Regions from separate parts of the Ruegeria sp. HKCCA5929 genome, predicted to be linked through region 1. Evidence: riboswitches for the same ligand, from Rfam matches in the RefSeq annotation. Region 1 holds a riboswitch; each other region holds the start of a gene.
What was found. A riboswitch is a leader RNA that binds a small molecule or an ion and turns the genes downstream of it on or off. The one in region 1 is predicted to bind cobalamin.
Positions count from the first base shown of each region.

Region 2: another riboswitch for cobalamin. It lies ahead of GOV90_RS10655 (DUF1636 domain-containing protein); the one in region 1 lies ahead of GOV90_RS13175 (DUF1636 domain-containing protein).
Region 3: another riboswitch for cobalamin. It lies ahead of GOV90_RS06465 (hypothetical protein); the one in region 1 lies ahead of GOV90_RS13175 (DUF1636 domain-containing protein).
Region 4: another riboswitch for cobalamin. It lies ahead of GOV90_RS09865 (DUF4198 domain-containing protein); the one in region 1 lies ahead of GOV90_RS13175 (DUF1636 domain-containing protein).

Region 1 covers NZ_WQGE01000005.1:65,241-69,716, forward strand. The annotation lists gene cobN (cobaltochelatase subunit CobN) at 1-1,137, opposite strand, end outside; gene cobW (cobalamin biosynthesis protein CobW) at 1,141-2,196, opposite strand; gene GOV90_RS13175 (DUF1636 domain-containing protein) at 2,198-2,572, opposite strand; cobalamin riboswitch at 2,666-2,883, opposite strand; gene GOV90_RS13180 (NAD(P)-dependent oxidoreductase) at 3,030-3,986, shown strand; gene GOV90_RS13185 (SLC13 family permease) at 4,066-4,476, opposite strand, start outside.
Region 2 covers NZ_WQGE01000003.1:404,652-409,127, forward strand. The annotation lists gene GOV90_RS21170 (ROK family protein) at 1-374, shown strand, start outside; gene GOV90_RS10645 (carbohydrate kinase) at 414-1,340, shown strand; gene GOV90_RS10650 (D-lyxose/D-mannose family sugar isomerase) at 1,356-2,021, shown strand; cobalamin riboswitch at 2,121-2,319, shown strand; gene GOV90_RS10655 (DUF1636 domain-containing protein) at 2,558-2,914, shown strand; gene GOV90_RS10660 (ABC transporter ATP-binding protein) at 2,911-3,687, shown strand; gene GOV90_RS10665 (ABC transporter substrate-binding protein) at 3,700-4,476, shown strand, end outside.
Region 3 covers NZ_WQGE01000002.1:351,153-355,628, forward strand. The annotation lists gene GOV90_RS06450 (bifunctional 2',3'-cyclic-nucleotide 2'-phosphodiesterase/3'-nucleotidase) at 1-1,427, shown strand, start outside; RNA gene ffs (signal recognition particle sRNA small type) at 1,467-1,565, shown strand; gene GOV90_RS06460 (hypothetical protein) at 1,614-2,474, opposite strand; cobalamin riboswitch at 2,605-2,827, shown strand; gene GOV90_RS06465 (hypothetical protein) at 2,918-3,325, shown strand; gene GOV90_RS06470 (dual specificity protein phosphatase family protein) at 3,328-3,828, opposite strand; gene GOV90_RS06475 (DNA polymerase III subunit gamma/tau) at 4,001-4,476, shown strand, end outside.
Region 4 covers NZ_WQGE01000003.1:217,263-221,738, reverse strand. The annotation lists gene GOV90_RS09875 (ABC transporter substrate-binding protein) at 1-845, opposite strand, end outside; gene GOV90_RS09870 (LacI family DNA-binding transcriptional regulator) at 842-1,999, opposite strand; cobalamin riboswitch at 2,217-2,420, shown strand; gene GOV90_RS09865 (DUF4198 domain-containing protein) at 2,549-3,334, shown strand; gene cbiM (cobalt transporter CbiM) at 3,340-3,951, shown strand; gene GOV90_RS09855 (cobalt ABC transporter permease) at 3,948-4,476, shown strand, end outside.

The sequences.
Region 1 (4,476 bases):
CGGGATCTGATCCGCCTTCGGTTTGTCGTTCAGGCGCAGCCAGCCTGACACCCGATCGATAATGGCTTCGATCCGTTCGGCCTCGGCCCGGTGGGCAAAGCGGGAGTATTCCAGATGAGGATCGCGTTTACCCGGTTCCTTGAATGAAGCGATGCCCGCCGAAATCCGCCCGTCTACCTCGGGCAAGACAACATGCATGACAAGGTCGGCAGGTGAGAGACCGCGTTCCGCCTCAGCCCAGGCTTTGCGGCGCGAGGTGGCCAGAGCGACCTGAAACACCGGCACATTGGCGGCATCCAGCGGAGACGTGCCCGACGCGCCTTTGCCCGAAAAGGACGTTGCGTTGATGATGGCAGCGGGGGTCAACGCCCCAAGCGTCTCGCGCAACCAATCGGCAGCAGTTGGCGCTTTGAGCGAAGGCGCGAACAGGCCCACTGCCGCAAATCCGCGCGCACGCAAGCTGCGGATCAGAGCTGCGACTGGGGCAGTGTCGGCCGACGTCAGGTAGGCGCGGTAAAACGTGACGACGATACGTTTTGCGTCGCCTTCGAACGCGGTATCCGTTGGGATTACACCACGATCCGGGCACCATGCGCCGCATTCAGGCAGGGTCTTTGCGCCCATCACCGGCCCGGCATAAAGCCCGGCTGCCAAGGCCATCTGGGCCAATGCCGCTTGCGCCGCGACCTCGCCACCGGTGTCGCACAGATGGGCCAAACGGCGTAGCGTTGAAACGGGCAGGGTGGAATAGTCATCCAGCCGCGTATCTTCGCGCCCATCCGCGGGCAGAATGGCAAGCGCGATACCCTTGGCCTGCGCCAGCGCCAGAACCTGTTGCAAGCCGTAGGACCAGTAAGGCACGCCGCCGATCAGGCGGATCAGAATGCCCTTGGCGCCGTCCAACGTCTGCTCGACATAAGTGTCGACGGACAGAGGGTGTTTGAGAGCGGTCAAATTGGCCAGTCGAAGCGTTGGCATTCGACCCTCGGTTCCGCCGCCACGATGCCAGCCCGCCGCGAAAGCGCCGAGGTCGCTGTCCGAGAAGGACAAAACAACCAGATCCGCCGGGCTTTGGCCCAGATCGGTTGGGGTCTCGGTTTCCTCGAGCCCGTGGCTTTCGCGGAAGACGACGTGCATGGTTTACTCGGCAGCCTCGGTGACGCCCGCGAGGATCGCGTGGATTTCGGCCTCTTTGATGTCGTCATGCTCGGCGATAACAACCAGACGCGAACGGCGCTCTTCCTCTGGTCCCCATGGGCGGTCATATTGGTGACGGACGCGTGTGCCCACAGCCTGAACCAGCAGGCGCATGGGTTTGCCCTGTACTGCCGCATAACCTTTGACCCGCAGGATGTTCAGCTCGGTCGCCAGACGTTCGATCTTGGCGACCAGATCGGCTGGATCGGTTTGTTCCGGCAACTCGACGATGATGCTTTCGAAATCGTCATGTTCGTGATCGTGATGACCGTCGTGGTGCGACGGACGTGCATCCATGTCGTCTTCGGCTGCGGCTTCCAGACCCAGTACAACGCGGACATCCACAACGCCCTCGGCGACTTCGACAACAGGCAGGGGGCGCGGTGCTTCGGAGGCGATGACTTCCTTGGCCTTGGCCACACCTTCGGGTCCTGCAAGATCAGGCTTGGTCAACAGGATGATGTCGGCGCAAGAGATCTGATCCTCAAACACCTCGGACAGGGGCGTTTCGTGATCGATCGAGTCGTCGGCGAGGCGTTGGGCATCGACAGCTTCGACATTCGGGGCAAAGCGACCGGCGGCGACGGCCTCGGCATCGGCCAGAGCGATCACGCCATCGACAGTGATCTTTGAGCGGATATCCGGCCAGTCGAACGCTTTCAGCAGCGGCTTGGGCAGGGCGAGGCCAGAGGTTTCGATCAGGATGTGCTCGGGGCGCGGCTCCAGCGCCATCAGGGCTTCGATGGTTGGGATGAAGTCGTCGGCCACGGTGCAGCAGATGCAACCGTTTGCCAGCTCCATGATGTTTTCCGCAGGGCAATCCGGGATGGCGCAGGATTTCAGGATGTCGCCATCCACGCCCACATCGCCAAACTCGTTGACGACAACAGCCAGACGTTTGCCCTGCGGGTTCTGCATCAGGTGTTTGACCAGCGTTGTTTTTCCCGAGCCCAGAAAGCCGGTGATCACGGTGACGGGAAGTTTTTCGAGATTCGACATGTCAGGCTCCAATCGGGGGAATGCGCGAAGCGCAGTTTTTGCGGAAATGTTCAGGGCGCTCGCGCCATTTCACCAGGCCATCTTCGGTGGCCAGATACTTGGTTGCGCCGTCGACGATTACATCGACATGGTCCACTTCGTTCAGGTTTTCGTAAACGAAGGTCCAGCGATCGGGGCCACCGCGCAGCACGATAGAACAGCCCTGATCGCAGTTCGAAAGGCATTCGACAGGTTTCAGGGTGATGCCTTCAGGCAGTTCGGCTTGTTCCAAGGCCTGGTGCAGCAATGTGCCGGGGCGTTGCGCATCGTCTTCGATAGGCAGCCCGCGGCGGCAGGTCGTGCAGACCAGCAGCTCGACCGGTGTGGTCTCAGTCATGTCTCTCATCCCCCCAAATCCTCTTCGCGGGGGACGGGGTTTCAAGCGGGCCACGTGTTGCAACATGGACCCGATACCGGAACACCCCGCCCGGTTTCAACTTCGGGTGCTGGCAGGTCTCCCGGCTTGAGGATGTCAGAGGGCCGGTACGTCAGGGTCCTCTGTCGGATGTCCCGCCTTCCCGGCCTAGGCCAGTGGCATTGGGCACCCTCTCCGGTCACGGTCGCGGGGGCGGCTGCGTTTGGCGGAAGATCCGTTGACGCATTCCCTTTTCATCGGCTCTTGCCGACACCAACGAATGGGTCATGCGGCACCGCTGGCCCGCTTGTCAAGCGCGTTGCGCGTAACATCAGGGGGCGGGTGTGAAAAGCGACCTGTGGTTGTCGTTGGGCGGCATGAATGGTCAGATAAATCCGTGATCGCATGACGGGTACAAGCCAGCAGGGAGAGGCGACATATGAAAGTAGGATTCATCGGGTTGGGAAACGTTGGCGGCAAGCTTTCGGGTTCCTTGCTGCGAAACGGGATTGATCTGACGGTGCACGATCTGAACACGGATCTGGTGGCCGAGTTCGTCGCCCGCGGTGCAAAGGCGGCAGAAGGCCCGGCACAGTTGATGCGCGATTGCGATGCGGTCATCACCTGCTTGCCATCGCCTGCGGCATCAGATGCGGTCATGCAAGAGATGCTGCCTGAAGTGGGCCCCGGCAAGATCTGGATGGAGATGTCGACAACCGATGAGGCCGAGGTCAAGCGTTTGGGGGCCGAGGTGATCGAACGCGGCGGTGCGGCGGTGGACTGCCCGGTTTCGGGCGGGTGCCATCGGGCGGCCACCGGCAATATCTCGATCTTCGCGGGATGTGACCGTGCGACTTTTGAGCGGATTCTGCCGTTTCTGACCACCATGGGACGGCGTGTTTTGCACACGGGTGAATTGGGCTCTGCCTCGGTTTTGAAGGTGCTGACCAACTATCTGGCCACAGCCAACCTGATCACCTGCGCCGAAGCGCTGGTCACGGCAAAGGCGGCGGGCATGGATCTCAACACGACATATGAGGCGATAAAAATCTCGTCCGGTACGTCCTTTGTGCATGAAACGGAAAGTCAGGTCATACTGAATGGTTCGCGCGACATCTCCTTCACTATGGACTTGGTGAAAAAGGACATTGGTCTGTTTCAAGAGGTAGCGGACCGCGCCGGGGTGCCTCTGGAAATGAATCCGGTCATGATCAAGATTTTTGAAGATGGCATTGCCCGGTATGGCGATCGCGAGCTGTCGCCGAATATCATCAAACGTCTGGAAGAGGCGACTGGTTTGGACATCACAGCCCCCGGTTTCCCGCCGGAGATGGAAGATGATGAACCGGAAGAGCCGGGGTATGAGGTTGTCCCGCAAGGCCGGGGCTCGGCGTAGAGGTTCAAGCTAACCTTTCCAACAAAACTAATCGGCAATCGGGGTGGGCCAGCCCAGAAATCCGGCCCCGATTGCCGCGCTAGTACATAACGTTGATCATCACCAATGAAACGACAAGGAACAGCGCGGTCATGATGCCGCCTGAACGGACGAAATCCATGACCTTGTACCCTGCCGGACCCATGATCAGCGCATTGACCTGATGGGTCGGGATGATGAAGCTGTTCGAGGTGGAAATGGCAACGGTCAGCGCAAAGACTGCAGGGTTGCCTCCGGCAGCCACTGCAATGGACACAGCCAGCGGTACGAGCAGAACGGTGGCGCCAACATTCGACATGACCAATGAAAACGCCGTTGCCAGAACAGCAATGCCCGCTTGAAGCGACCAAAGCGGCCAGCCGTCGAGAATGACCATGATCTGCTGTGCGATCCATGCGGCTGTGCCGGTATTTTGCACCGCCTGTCCCAAAGGTATGAGGCAGGCAAGCAG
Region 2 (4,476 bases), on a different contig from region 1:
CTATCCTGTATCAGGCCGTTGGGCTGGCAGCGGGCACCGGGCGGTCATCGTTTCGTTCGGCCAAAGACATTTTGACGGAAGCCCGCGATGCTTCGGACCCCATCGCAGTCAAAACTGCGCAGATGTTCACAACGCATCTGGGCGCGCTTATGGGTGATATGGCTGTCACGCTTATGCCTGCTGGTGGAGTGTTTCTTGTCGGCGGGGTCGCCGAGAAAAACCGCTGGCTGTTTGATCAGGACTTCAAGGACGCATTCAATGGCGGCGGGCGGTTCAGCGAGCTTCGTAAATCCTTGAACCTTTACGTCTCAGAACAGGCCGAGTTCGGCATCATCGGGGCGAACAATTTTTGCAAAAACGCACTAAAGCGATGAACGACTTTTGCGCTTGAGGCTCTGGGAGAGGACGTTGGAATGATCCTGTGCTGTGGGGAAGCCCTGATTGACATGATTGCCGAGCCGACAGTGTCCGGCGCGCACGGCTTTGTGCCCCATACGGGTGGCGCGATCCTGAATACCGCTGTTGCCATGGGGCGCTTGGGTGAGTCCGTGGGGATGTTGACCGGTGTTTCTACGGATATGTTTGGTCAGCAACTGATCAACGCGTTAAAGGCCAGCCACGTTGACGTTTCGCATGTAATTGTCTCGGATCGTCCCACTACACTTGCGTTTGTACAACTTGAAGATGGGCACGCAACCTACAGTTTCGTTGATGAAAACACGGCTGGCCGTATGTTGGCACCCGAAGATATGCCAGACCAACTCCCTGCCATCTCGGCATTGTATCTTGGGGGTATAAGCTTGGCGTGTGAGCCATGTGCAGATGCTTATGCATCTTTGCTGGCTCAACACGGAAACGACCGCCCTGTCATGTTGGATCCCAACATTCGTCCGAGTTTTATTCAGGATCAAACCCGATTTCGAACGCGTTTGAACCGCATGATCGCGCAATCCGATATCGTCAAAGTGTCGGACGAGGATCTGGACTGGATCATTCCCGGTGCGGAACCCGAAGCAGCCAAAGCAGCCTTGTTGTTGCAAGCCGGTCCATCAGCCCTGATTGTGACCCGGGGCGGCGACGGCGCGAACGGGTATCTGGCGGATGGATCGCAAGTGACGGTGCCGGTAAAACCGGTGCAGGTCGTGGACACGATCGGTGCGGGGGACACGTTCAATGCAGGTGTGCTCACTGGTCTCAGCCGCGCCGGGCATCTGACAAAACCCGCTGTACGCAACTTAACTTCTAGCGCTTTGCACGCGGCCATGGAACTGGGCGCCGAAGTTGCCGCTGTAACCGTATCTCGCGCCGGGGCGGAACCCCCCTGGGCTCATGAGCTATAATTCTTGGAAAAACCAATGAAACGATCTGACATAAATCGCATCAAATCCGAAGCGCAGGCGTTCATCCAGTCCTTTGGCGCTGTACTGCCGCCTTTTGCAGATTGGTCGCCCGAACAGATGCGCAGCCCAGTGGCGCACACGGTCCGCAGCCGCGGGTTGGGGTGGGACATCACCGACTACGCTCAGGGCCGGTTCGATGAACTGGGCCTGTTTCTTTTCACGCTGCGCAACGGCGAAGTGAATGATTTGCAGTCTGGGCGCGGGATGCTTTACGCAGAAAAATTGCTGATTTCGAAAGACAAACAACTGTCTCCGATGCATCGCCACATCATCAAGGCAGAGGACATCATCAACCGTGGCGGCGGCGATCTGGTGATGGAGATCTATGCATCGGACCCAGAAGGTGGCATCGACCGGCATACGCCTGTCACAGTGCCCAGCGATGCCTGCCCTGTTACGTTGCAACCAGGTGAGCATCTACGCCTGAAACCAGGGCAAAGCGTAACCCTGATGCCCGGAGTTTGGCACGCGTTCTGGGCCGAGCACGGTGATTGCCTTATCGGCGAGGTTTCGACTGTGAATGATGATCGAACGGATAATGTGTTCGAAGATCCGATCCCTCGATTTTCAAAGATCGAGGAAGATGCCGCGCCAGATTTCCTATTGGTTTCCGACTACTGAGGTAGACCGGGTTGACAATAACAGACAGACAACTGGGCTGAGCCCAAGTGATTTCGTCAAACGCCACTCATTCTCTTGCTTGACAAGCCCAGCACCACGAGACTAGCTGAGCGGGATGGTTCCGTAAGGGATGAAAATGGGAATACGGTGCGGCACAGTTTTTTGCCAAGTCCGTGACTGCCCCCGCAACTGTAAGCGGAGAGCGACGCCATTACGCCACTGACACCGAAAGGGTTGGGAAGGTGGGCCGAGCCTTGACCCGCAAGTCAGGAGACCTGCCATCCGATGTTCAACCAACCCGGGGCGGGGCGTCCTGGAAGGAGGCTTTGATGGCACGTTTTTCGCGTGTTTACATTGGTAGCACCTTCTGTCCGCGCTTGGTTTCAAGCGGAGCGGACAGTGTTAAAGGTGACTGACAGAAGTAAGCTCTTCTTCAATACCTACTGCGCTGAGGCATCCTGCTTTGCCGTTAATTCAGAGACACGTAACGTTATAACATTGCATCTCAGTCCAACCCGCAGTAAGCGCTACAAGTAATGACGAAAACCGCTGATCATTTCATTCTTGTGTGCGCGACCTGCACAGGTGCCATGTCCACCGATCAAGTGACTGGCGCACTGGCGCAAACATTGCCCGAAGGATTTGCAATTCGAACAGTTGATTGCATGGCAGGTTGTTCCCGACCAACCACCATTGGCCTTCAGGCACCGGGCAAGGCGCAGTATCTGTTTGGAGACATCGACACGGAACTGGATCTGGACGCAGTGGCGGAATTCGCCGGACAATACCGCCTTAGTTCCGATGGCTGGACAAGTGCAACCGAACGCCCGCCCGCGTTATTCACCAAGACCTTGTCCCGAATACCGGCCCTTCCAACGGAGAGGGTGTCATGAGTTTTCTGTCGGTCGAGGGTCTCGAATATTACGCTTTGAACGGCGATGTCCTTTTGCAGGACGTGTCCTTCGGCTTGGAGGAGGGCTCGATTCTGGCAATTGCGGGACCGAATGGCGCGGGAAAAACAACACTGCTCAAGTTGCTTTGCGGAATAGAACGTATTGCTCTGGGTGATGTGCTTATAAGAGGCAAAAGCTTGCGCACCCTGTCCGCGCATGAGCGTGCCCGAACCATCGCGGTCGTAGGCCAGCAAGAAATGCCAGACGGCCGGTTGCGTTTGCGAGACTATGTTGCGCTTGGGCAAATCCCGATTCAGGCGGATAAATCGGCAACCGAGCATAAGGTAGATCTTGATCGAGTTCTGGAAACAACCGGATTGTCTCATCTTTCCCGCAAGCCGATGAGCCAGCTATCGGGTGGCGAGCGACAGCGCGCTCATATCGCGCGCGCTTTGGCACAAAACCCATCCTTGTTGTTTCTGGACGAGCCGACCAATCACCTGGATCCAGACGCCAAGGGGCACATGTTGTCCTTGGTGGCCGAGCTGGGCGTCACGGTGGTCATGATCGTCCACGATCTGGTCATGATCCCGGAATTCGCCACGCATGTGGCTTTGATGAAATCCACACGCCTGACGGGCTATGGCCCGGTCAGCGACGTGCTGACCTCAGAACGTGTCCGCGACACCTTTGGTGTGGATTATCTATGCTTTCAGCATGAAGGCCGCATGATCCCTGCGCTGGATATCCGAAAAAGAAAACTGTCATCATAACAGGAGCTTACAATGATGCAGAAACTTTGGCCTGTGGCTCTGTTCACTGGCCTGGCAAGCGGCGCGGTCGCAGAAGCCATCACAGTGGACAATTGCGGCGAACCGCTGGTTTTTGAAACCGCGCCCGAGCGGATCGTTGTCCACGACATGAACATGACCGACATGGCCTTCGCATTGGGTCTGCAAGACAAGATCGTGGGCCTGACCGGCATCACGGGCTGGTACAAGACAAGCCCTGATTTTGATGCACAGCGCGGTGATATACCAGAGCTTGCACCAAAATACCCTACTGTTGAGAACCTCATCGCAGTAGAACCCGACATGTTCTTTGCAGGGTGGTATTACGGTATGCAGCCGGGTGGCGAGGTTACTCCGGACACCCTTTCGCCCTTCGGCATCAAGACCATGGTTCTGACCGAAAGCTGCGTACATCTGAACAAAGATCGGCCAGAGGCCAGCATGGACCTGCTGTTTGGCGACGTTCTGCGTTTGGGTCAGGTCATGGGCGTCGAAGCCAAGGCGCAAGAGCTTGTCTCGGGCTGGAAAGACCAACTGGCCGCTATCGAAGCCAAAACAGCTGATCTGCCCAAACCACGTGTCTTCCTGCTGGACGGGCCGGCAGATGCGCCGTTTACCGCTGGTAAATTTGCGATACCGGACGCGATGATCGCCGCAGCAGGCGGAGAGAATGTGACCCATGACATGGACACCAGCTGGGGTCGTACGTCATGGGAAACTGTGGCTGCTGCAAACCCGGAATTCCTGGTTCTGCTGGACTATCAGACAGGA
Region 3 (4,476 bases), on a different contig from region 1:
TATTGGACCGCACCGTGCCTTTGGGTGGCAAAGATATGCCCCTTCGCATCGGCTTGATATCCGTTCTTCCGCCTCAAACCACCCGCTGGGAAGAACATCACTTGAACGGAGAAGTCACGGCCGAGGAAATTATATCGACGGCATGCGAACTGTCAAAACGACTACGCGCTGAGGGATGTGACCTTATCGTTGCTTTGGCGCATTCCGGCCTGGGCCAAACAGAGCCGGTGGAAGGGATGGAGAATGCCGTAATCCCCTTGGCCGCCATCGACGGAATCGACGCCATTGTCGCCGGGCATACGCATCTGACCCTTCCGAGTCGCACCGATACCAACGCCCCATACCTCGATCACGCAAATGGGCTGGTGCATGGAACCCCGGTTGTCATGGCCGGGTCGGCTGGATCTTATCTTGGTGTTATTGATCTTGTAGTTTCTCCGCGACCGAATAGCGGATTCAACATTGAAGAATGTCGCGCGGACCTGCGCCCGGTTTGCGCGAGCGGAATCGCGGTCGAAGAAGACCAGGATATGGTGCGTCTGTTCGCCGACGCCCATCGTCAGACACGCAGCGCGGTTGCCAAACCCGTCGCGCGCGTATCAGAATCCATGCACAGTTATTTCAGTTTTTGCGCACCGGATCGCGGCTTGGCTCTGGTTGCTGCGGCGCAGGCTGCCGCTTTGCGCTCTTTCTTGCACGGTTCCGCTTTGGAAGAGTTACCTCTTTTGTCAGCCGTGGCGCCTGGGAAATGCGGTGGGCGCGCTGGCCCGCGGCATTTTACAGATGTCCCGGCGGGGGAAATATGCCTGCGTCACGTTGCAGACCTGTATCCGTTTCCCAATGAACTGCGCGCATTACAGATCAACGGTGCCGACGTGCTGGATTGGCTGGAAATGTCGGCAAGCGTGCTCAACCAGCTGTCACATGATACAGAAGCGGACTTAGTAAACCCCGAACGTGCCGGTTACAATTTTGATGTCATCTTCGGCCTGTCCTATCAAATCGATCCATCGCAACCTGCGCGCTTCGACAGTGATGGTCGGTTGGTCGATCTTGACAACAGACGAATTCGCAATCTGACATTCGGTGGCCAACCTGTTCAACCTGCGCAAAGATTTGTCTTGGCCAGCAACAACTACCGCGCCAGCGGAGGCGGACATTTTCCTGCCGCCTCTGCGGCCCAACGCATCAACCTACCACCGCTCGACATCAAGGAACTGACGCGGGATTACCTGTCTCGTCGCCTTCCGCCCGACCCAATAGCGCGGCACCCCTATCCGTTTACACTGACAGCTCAAACGGGCGTAAATGCCTTGCTTCGAACAGGTCCCGGTGCCCTTGAACACATGGATGAGCTGCGCATGTTCAACGCCCAATTGCTAAGTCCTGATGAAGCCGGGTTCGAGCGGATCCGTCTGACGTTCTGACGGGTTGTCTTTTGCCCTCGCCTTCCCTATATCCAGAGTCGAGAGGTTGGCGCGGGCGAGCGCCTCGCCAACCTGGTCAGGTCCGGAAGGAAGCAGCCACAACGAGCCCCGCTTGGGTCGATGTCCAACCTCTCACTTTCCCCTCACATACCTAATGGGTGATACGCGGTCTCACCCAAAACGTGTTCAGATGTCGACAAAGCGTGGCCAAAGGGCCGCGTTACGACGGGCAAAAGCCCCAATATGCCCAACTTCAGATAACCCAAATTCAGCAGGTTTCAGCAGATGTCGTTTGGCCTTGGGGCCATAGAGATCGGCAAGCCGCCATACCGCCTCGGGTGGGACCATCTGGTCATCTTCAAAAGTAAACAGATCCACCGGTTTTTCAGTTTCTGTCCAACGCGCATCAGGCAACCCGGCTCCGATCTCGGGCATGTAACTCGAAGGAGCGGTGCACCATTTACGCCATTGCCAGTAGACCGATGCCGGCAAATCCGCACCAAAACCGATTGCCTTTCCGGGCAAGTACCCAAGCGCTTTGACCAGCAATGGGGCGTGCCCATACCAGAACACCCCGGCCAATCCACGGTAGGGCCATGGGTGATCGTTCAGGGTCACAAGCCCAGAACACACACAAATCATCCGGTCGATTTTGTCGATATCGGGCTGTACGGGTCCCAGCATGGCACCTACAGAATGACCAATCGTCCATTGTTGTGCACCGGGAAAACGCCTGCGCATTTCCGCCCGCGCCGCCGGCATATCGATCAAGGCCCAATCGGCCATTGTCGCACGTGCATCCTTCATGCGGCCGGTCAAAGAGTGCCCGAAGTCCCGGTAATCATAGGTTAGGCACGCCATGCCGCGCTCAGCGGCCAGCCAACGTGCGAAGTGGCGATAATAGTCGCGTGGCACGCCTGTGGCACTGTTCAGCACAACCACTGTGCCGGGTTCCGACAACGGTCGGTACAAGCGCGCTGAAAGGGTTGATGACCCGGACGGAAAGAGGAACTCTTCGGTTAAAACCGTCTGTTCTGTATCCAACATGATCCCTGACCCTGCGCCGAAGACAAAGTTTCTTACTTCAATAATTGAAACTCTACGCGGGAAGTTTTTACCCATCCAGCATGACCAAACGTCGGGGACAAAGATCCGCTTGACTCGGAACCGGATCAGACGCTAGCGATTGTGTGATGGTTCCTGTCCCCCACAAGGGGTCGGGATGAAAAGGGAACACGGTGCGGTTCCGTCTGGTCATCCGGACGCTAACCAATGCCGCGACTGCCCCCGCAACTGTAAGCGTTGAGCAATGCCGAAACGCCACTGGCCCCGAGGGCTGGGAAGGTCGGCAAAGCCATGACCCGCAAGTCAGGAGACCTGCCATCGAAACTGAAACCGAAACTCGGGCGGGGTGTCCGGGCAGGTCCTGACTGCACTTCGCTGTCCCACCTGACCCGATCCTTCTGTCCACCACGCGCGGAGGGCGCAGGATGATCTGGAAGACAAAGACGCATGAATACAGCGCAACGGTATGTCAGCGGACGGGCAAAACCTGCCCCGCCCTGGCGCGGCTGGCGCGCTCGATCTCCGAGGCCATGACACAAGCTTCGGCTGCCACAGGCGACGACTTCGAGTTTGACGGTAGTAGTGAACTTTCACATTGCACGAAAGGGTGTCAGGCAATTTTCCAGGCACAATCAGACAGTGTTCGCGTGTTTTGTGACACGCAACCCGACGCAGCAATTGAAGACCTGAACCTCTATGCTGATCTGATTTTTGGAAACACGTTCCGCACCCTGCCATCTGGCATCATTGCAAACCCACCATGCGCGATGATCGAGGTTGCAACGCTACGGCCCCGGAAAACCGTACACGCACCCGAACAGCTTTCGGCCTGAGGTCACACCACCTGCGCCGGGGAAACCCGGGCCGCCCAAGCCAGCTGCGCGTCTGTTTCCACAGCACAGGGGCGCAGCGACCGCAGACGCTCCAGCGCCTTGTCAGCCCGTTCGCCGCACTCGACCATCAGACGCAGGACAACCATCCCCGACCTGCCACAGCCGCCCCGACAATGCACCAGCACTCGGCCTCCTCCAGCCAGGGCATGCCGGGCGGCGGCGCTAACTTCTGGCCACGCCTCTTCAACCGCCGCCGTTGGTGCGCCAAAGTCTTCGATCGGCAGATGCACCCACCGGCTGGCGCGGCTTTGAATATCGCTGCCAAAATCCTGCGCCCCGTGCTGAAGCATCTCGACATCCGTTGTCATTGAAATGACAATCCCCGGCTTCCACGCGGCAATCGTATCCAGATCCGTCTCATAGTCCCCGCCATGTCCGGGTATAGACGTCAGGGCCAGCGTTCCTCCTGCGACTTGCAGGGCATAGATAACCAGCTGCGACATGAACGTGTGTCCTCCACCAGGAACTCTTTACAAAAATGAGTCTTAAATTTTGTTGGAACAGCTTAGTGCGAATCCGGTCGGAATCTAAATCAAAAATCATCGCGCCGCGCAGTGGACGCGGAAGGCAGCGGCCACTACGCTGAGCCGAAGCACCGAATCCGACCGAGAAAACATGACCGACACGCCCAGCCCCGCCTATCAGGTTCTCGCCCGCAAATATCGCCCGGAAACCTTTGCCGATCTGGTGGGTCAGGATGCCATGGTACGCACCCTGAAAAACGCATTCGAAGCGGACCGGATTGCGCAGGCTTTCATCATGACCGGCATTCGCGGCACCGGCAAAACCACCACCGCGCGGATCATCGCCAAGGGTATGAACTGCATCGGCCCCGACGGCAATGGCGGCCCGACGACCGAGCCTTGCGGGCAATGCGAACATTGCGTGGCGATCATGGAAGGCCGCCATGTCGATGTGATGGAGATGGACGCCGCCAGCCGGACCGGTGTGAATGACATTCGCGAAATAATCGACAGTGTCCGCTATCGCGCCGCCAGCGCGCGTTACAAGATCTACATCATCGACGAGGTCCACATGCTCTCGACCAGCGCTTTCAACGCGCTGCTCAAGACGCTCGAGGAACCGCCTGA
Region 4 (4,476 bases), on a different contig from region 1:
TCGTTGATGGTCGGCGGGGCGCTGTCACGCAGACCAGCCAATTCGTCCAGAATGAAGGGCGACCAGATGATCATCGCGGCTTTACCGTCAAAATACAGCTCGCGCGATTGCTTCCAGAAAAGTTCACCCGGAGGTGAGGCTTTGGAAATGGCTTTGTAGAAATCCAGAACTTCGGTGGTCTTGGCCTCATCAAGCGGCTGGAACCCATCGGGGCCAACAGGGCTGACACCGTTTGCCAGGAAAACATGCTCCAGCACCTGGCTCATGAAGTTCTCATCAACTTTGGTGGCCGAAACAAAACCATACATTTCTGGCGGGTTATGCAACGCCTCAAGTGCGGCCTGAATATCTGCAAAACTGTCAGGCGCCTCCAAGCCGGCCTCTTCGAACAGGTCCTTGCGATAGACAACCATTTGCGTCCAGCCATCCACCGGAACCGAGGCGGTTTCACCATTGAACGCTGCCATGCCCAAGGCACCCGGAGCGAAAGTATCAGCGCCCAGTTCTTCGATCACTTCGGTCGCAGCTTCGGTGTCCAGAATGCCCGCTTCGGCCCACGGCAGGGCGTACTGCAACGGGTGGTAGACCACATCTGGCAAGTCACCTGCGGCAAAGGCTGCGGTTGCGCGGGTGCCCAAATCCGTTTCTGTGACAGGTATCACCTCAACGGTTGTACCGGTCTCAGCTTTGAACTGGTCAGCCATTTCCTGCTGTTTCGCCAGACGCTCCGGCTGTTCCTCGGTCGTCCAGAAACGGATCGTGTCCGCCTGTACCGACATGGCCATCAGCGCCAGTGCCAACGAAGAGCCGAGCATCAGCTTGGCTGCTTTTGGTGTAAGTTTCATGGTCGGTTTCCTCCCCGATTGTCTTCCATGGATTGTTTGATTTTTTTCGCCAACTCGTTCGACGTCAGCAGTGGCGGCCCGTCAGAGTCGCGTTCGATCAGCACCGCCTGGCTGAGCTCGCGCAAAGTTGCGGGCTCTTCCCCTCGGGTCTGAAGTATCAACATCGTAGCAAGGCGTTCACCCGCCCGTTTGGAGTCGACGCTGAACGTCGTCAGCCCGGGGCTGGCGTATTGGCATTCCGGGACCCCGTCATATCCAAGAACCGAGACATCGCGTCCGATCTCAAGGCCAAATTCTGCACAGACAGAGTAGCTTCCCAATGCGGCCTGATCCGTCGCAAATACAATCGCGGTCGGCGGGACAGGAAGACGCAATAAAGCGCGCGCTTCAGCGGCCCCTTCTTCGCGGGTGCGCGCGCCTTCTCGGATCAATTCGGGATCGACTGGCAATCCTGCAGCCCTAAGCCCATCGACATAACCATCGCGACGCAGGTGGCTGTAGTTGAACTTTGGATCACTGCCGACAAACCCGATACGGCTGTGACCAAAACGGACCAGACGTTCGACCGCGCCGCTCATGGCTTTTTCACCGGAAATATCAAACCACGATGTGTCGTCCTGATAGCCGGTTCGACCATATCCTGTCCGACCATAAAGGATGAAAGGCACCTGCAGGTCGCTGAGGTACCCAACTCGCGCGTCATCTACTTCGGTGCGTGGCAGGATAAATCCATCGGCCTTTCGTTCTTCGACCAAACGGCCCAAAACATTTAACATGTCCTGCTTCGACTTCGCGGTCGAAATTGTCATCGTCCAGTCAGACGCACTTGCAGCTTCACAAGCCCCTGCCAGAAAGTCCTGAAAAAACGGATTGTGCCGGTCCGGTTCTTCACTGTTGATGACCATGGCAATGGCACGCACGCGCCCCGTTCGAATAGCCTGAGCATGGCTGAGCGGGCGATACCCCATCTTGCGCGCCGTCACCTCAACACGCTTTCGCGTTGATTCTGAGATGTCGGAATACCCGTTCAATGCACGCGACACGGTGCTTTTCGAAAGACCAAGGTGATGTGCCAATTCGTCAAGCTTCACCCGCCCACCGGACGCGGCGCGCTGGGACCGGATTTGTCGCTGTTGCAATTCGGGATTCGCCATCATTCTTTCATTTAACTGTTCCGAAACCGGTTTCGGCAATCAAAAAATTAATTCCAGCACCCCGCGACGGACAATCACTCCCAATCAACGAACAGGTCACAACACCAACACTTAGACATCACCGCAGCCGATGAGATTAAAGCGGAACACCTCCGGAATTCGCAGATGACCCTTCCAATGCCGCAATCGGGAGTTGACCGTGCTCAAGTTTTTCTGTCATCAACGCGCCATGTTCGGTTCCGGGGAGTCACCCGGAGGCAATAGGGAATGCAGTGCGGCACGTTCTTGGCCAAATCTGCAACTGCCCCCGCAACTGTAAGCGGCGAGCGAGACTGATTACGCCACTGGGTTACACCCGGGAAGGCCAGTTGAGCGTTAAGACCCGCAAGTCAGGAGACCTGCCGAACATGCGCCCTCGGAAAGGGTGCTCATCATCGGCGACGGGGTGTGCGCCGGATCTGTTTGCCCGATGGGGCAAATAGTTTCGCATTCCCCAATGTCAAAAACCTATGCGTGCCGGGGAAGGCGCGACGTGAGAAGGACGTATTTGTGAAACACTTTTTGTTGGCCGCGGCCGCTAGTGCGGCGCTGCCCGCGCTGGCGCAGGCTCATTTCCTGCTGGAATACACCGAGGATACCATGATCGAGCGTCCCGGGGAGGTTCCTGTCAAGTTGGTCTTCTGGCATCCGTTTGAAGCCGGGCACGTGATGACCCTGGAAAAGCCAGAAGAATTCTATGTGATCCACAACGGCGAAAAGACCGATCTGTTGGGTACATTGGAAGAAACCACATTCGAAGGCCCCGAGAACAGCGCCAAAGCCTTTCTCGGTTCGGTCCCGGTGAAACGTTCCGGCGACTATGTGCTGGTGACGGTACCTGCGCCTTACTACGAAGAATCCGAGGATATCTATATCCAGCAGATCACTAAGGCTTACCTGAACCGCAATGAACTGCCCACCGACTGGGATCAACCGCAAGGTCTGGCGACCGAAATTCTGCCGTTGAACAAGCCCTATAACGTCATTGCAGGTTCCACCTTCACCGGCCGTGTACTGAGCGAAGGCGAACCGGTTGCCGGTGCTGAGATCGAAATCGAATACATGGCAGCCGAGCCCGATCTGGCGGGAAACGGTGCCAAAGACGCCACAGCATCCCCACTGCCGGGCGGCGCATTGGTCGCGATTTCAGATGAGAACGGCTATTTCACCTTTGGTGTACCGAAAGCGGGTTACTGGGGTTTTGCTGCTTTGGGTTCGGGCCCAAAAACCGAATATGAAGGCAAAGAACTGAGCCAGGATGCTGTGATCTGGATCCGCGCCTGGGATCTGGAGTAACCCCTATGCACATCGTGGACGGAGCCCTCTCGAACCCAGTTGTGATCGGCGGCGCAATCGCAGCGGCTGGCGGCATTGCCATAGGGCTGAAATCGCTGGACCTCGACCGCATTCCCACCGCGGGCGTCCTGTCGGCCAGCTTTTTTGTAGCCTCGCTGATCCATGTGCCGATCGGCCCGTCCTCTGTGCATTTGATACTGAACGGTCTGGCCGGGCTTTTGCTCGGCTGGGCCGCTTTTCCTGCGCTGTTTGTTGGCTTGCTGCTTCAAGCCGTGTTTTTTGGTTTTGGCGGTTTGACTGTGCTTGGGATTAACACGGTCAACATCGCACTTCCGGCAGTGCTGACATGGATGATCTTTGGCCGTCTGATCGCACGCGGCTCTCCTGTACAGGGCGCTATTTGGGGCGGGATCGGAGGCGCGTTTTCGATTGCAGCCACGACGGCCCTTGTCGCTGTCTCTCTGGCTCTGTCTGGTGACGCGTTTCTACCAGCCGCGAAACTGGTCTTTTTTGCACATATTCCCGTCATGGCAATCGAAGCGGTACTTACCGGTTTCGCTATTCTATTGACCCGCAAGGTCAAGCCTGAACTCTTTTTTAGGGGGGCCCCCGTATGAGGCATCTGATTTTTGCAGTTGCGATATGGCTTACCCCGCTTCCTGCGCTGGCCCATAAAGTTATCGCAGGGGTCTTTCCTGCAGGCGACGCGATTGAAGGGGAATTGGGCTTTTCCAACGGCGACATGGCTGAAAACCAAGAAGTTGTTGTTTACGGCCCCGATGGCGCTGAACTGGGGCGAACAGTCACAGATACCGATGGTTTCTTCCTCTACACCCCCACCGAACTTGTCGCGCACACTTTCAAAGCAGATCTGGGCGCCGGTCATCTTGCCGAGGTCACCATGCCCGCCGAGGAAGTGGCTGAGATTTTGGGCGTGGATGCCGAGCTTGTAAAACCTGTTACGCAGGTTGAAAACGCAAACGACACCGCGACGACTGTCGCGTCATTAACCGACGAGGAGCGCGCGGCCATTGCCCAAGCGGTGCGAGACGAAACCCGCCCTCTGCGTCGTGAGATTGCAGCCTATCGCGAACACAACGACTTGCAGACCGTTCTTGGTGGGATCGGCTACATCATCGGTC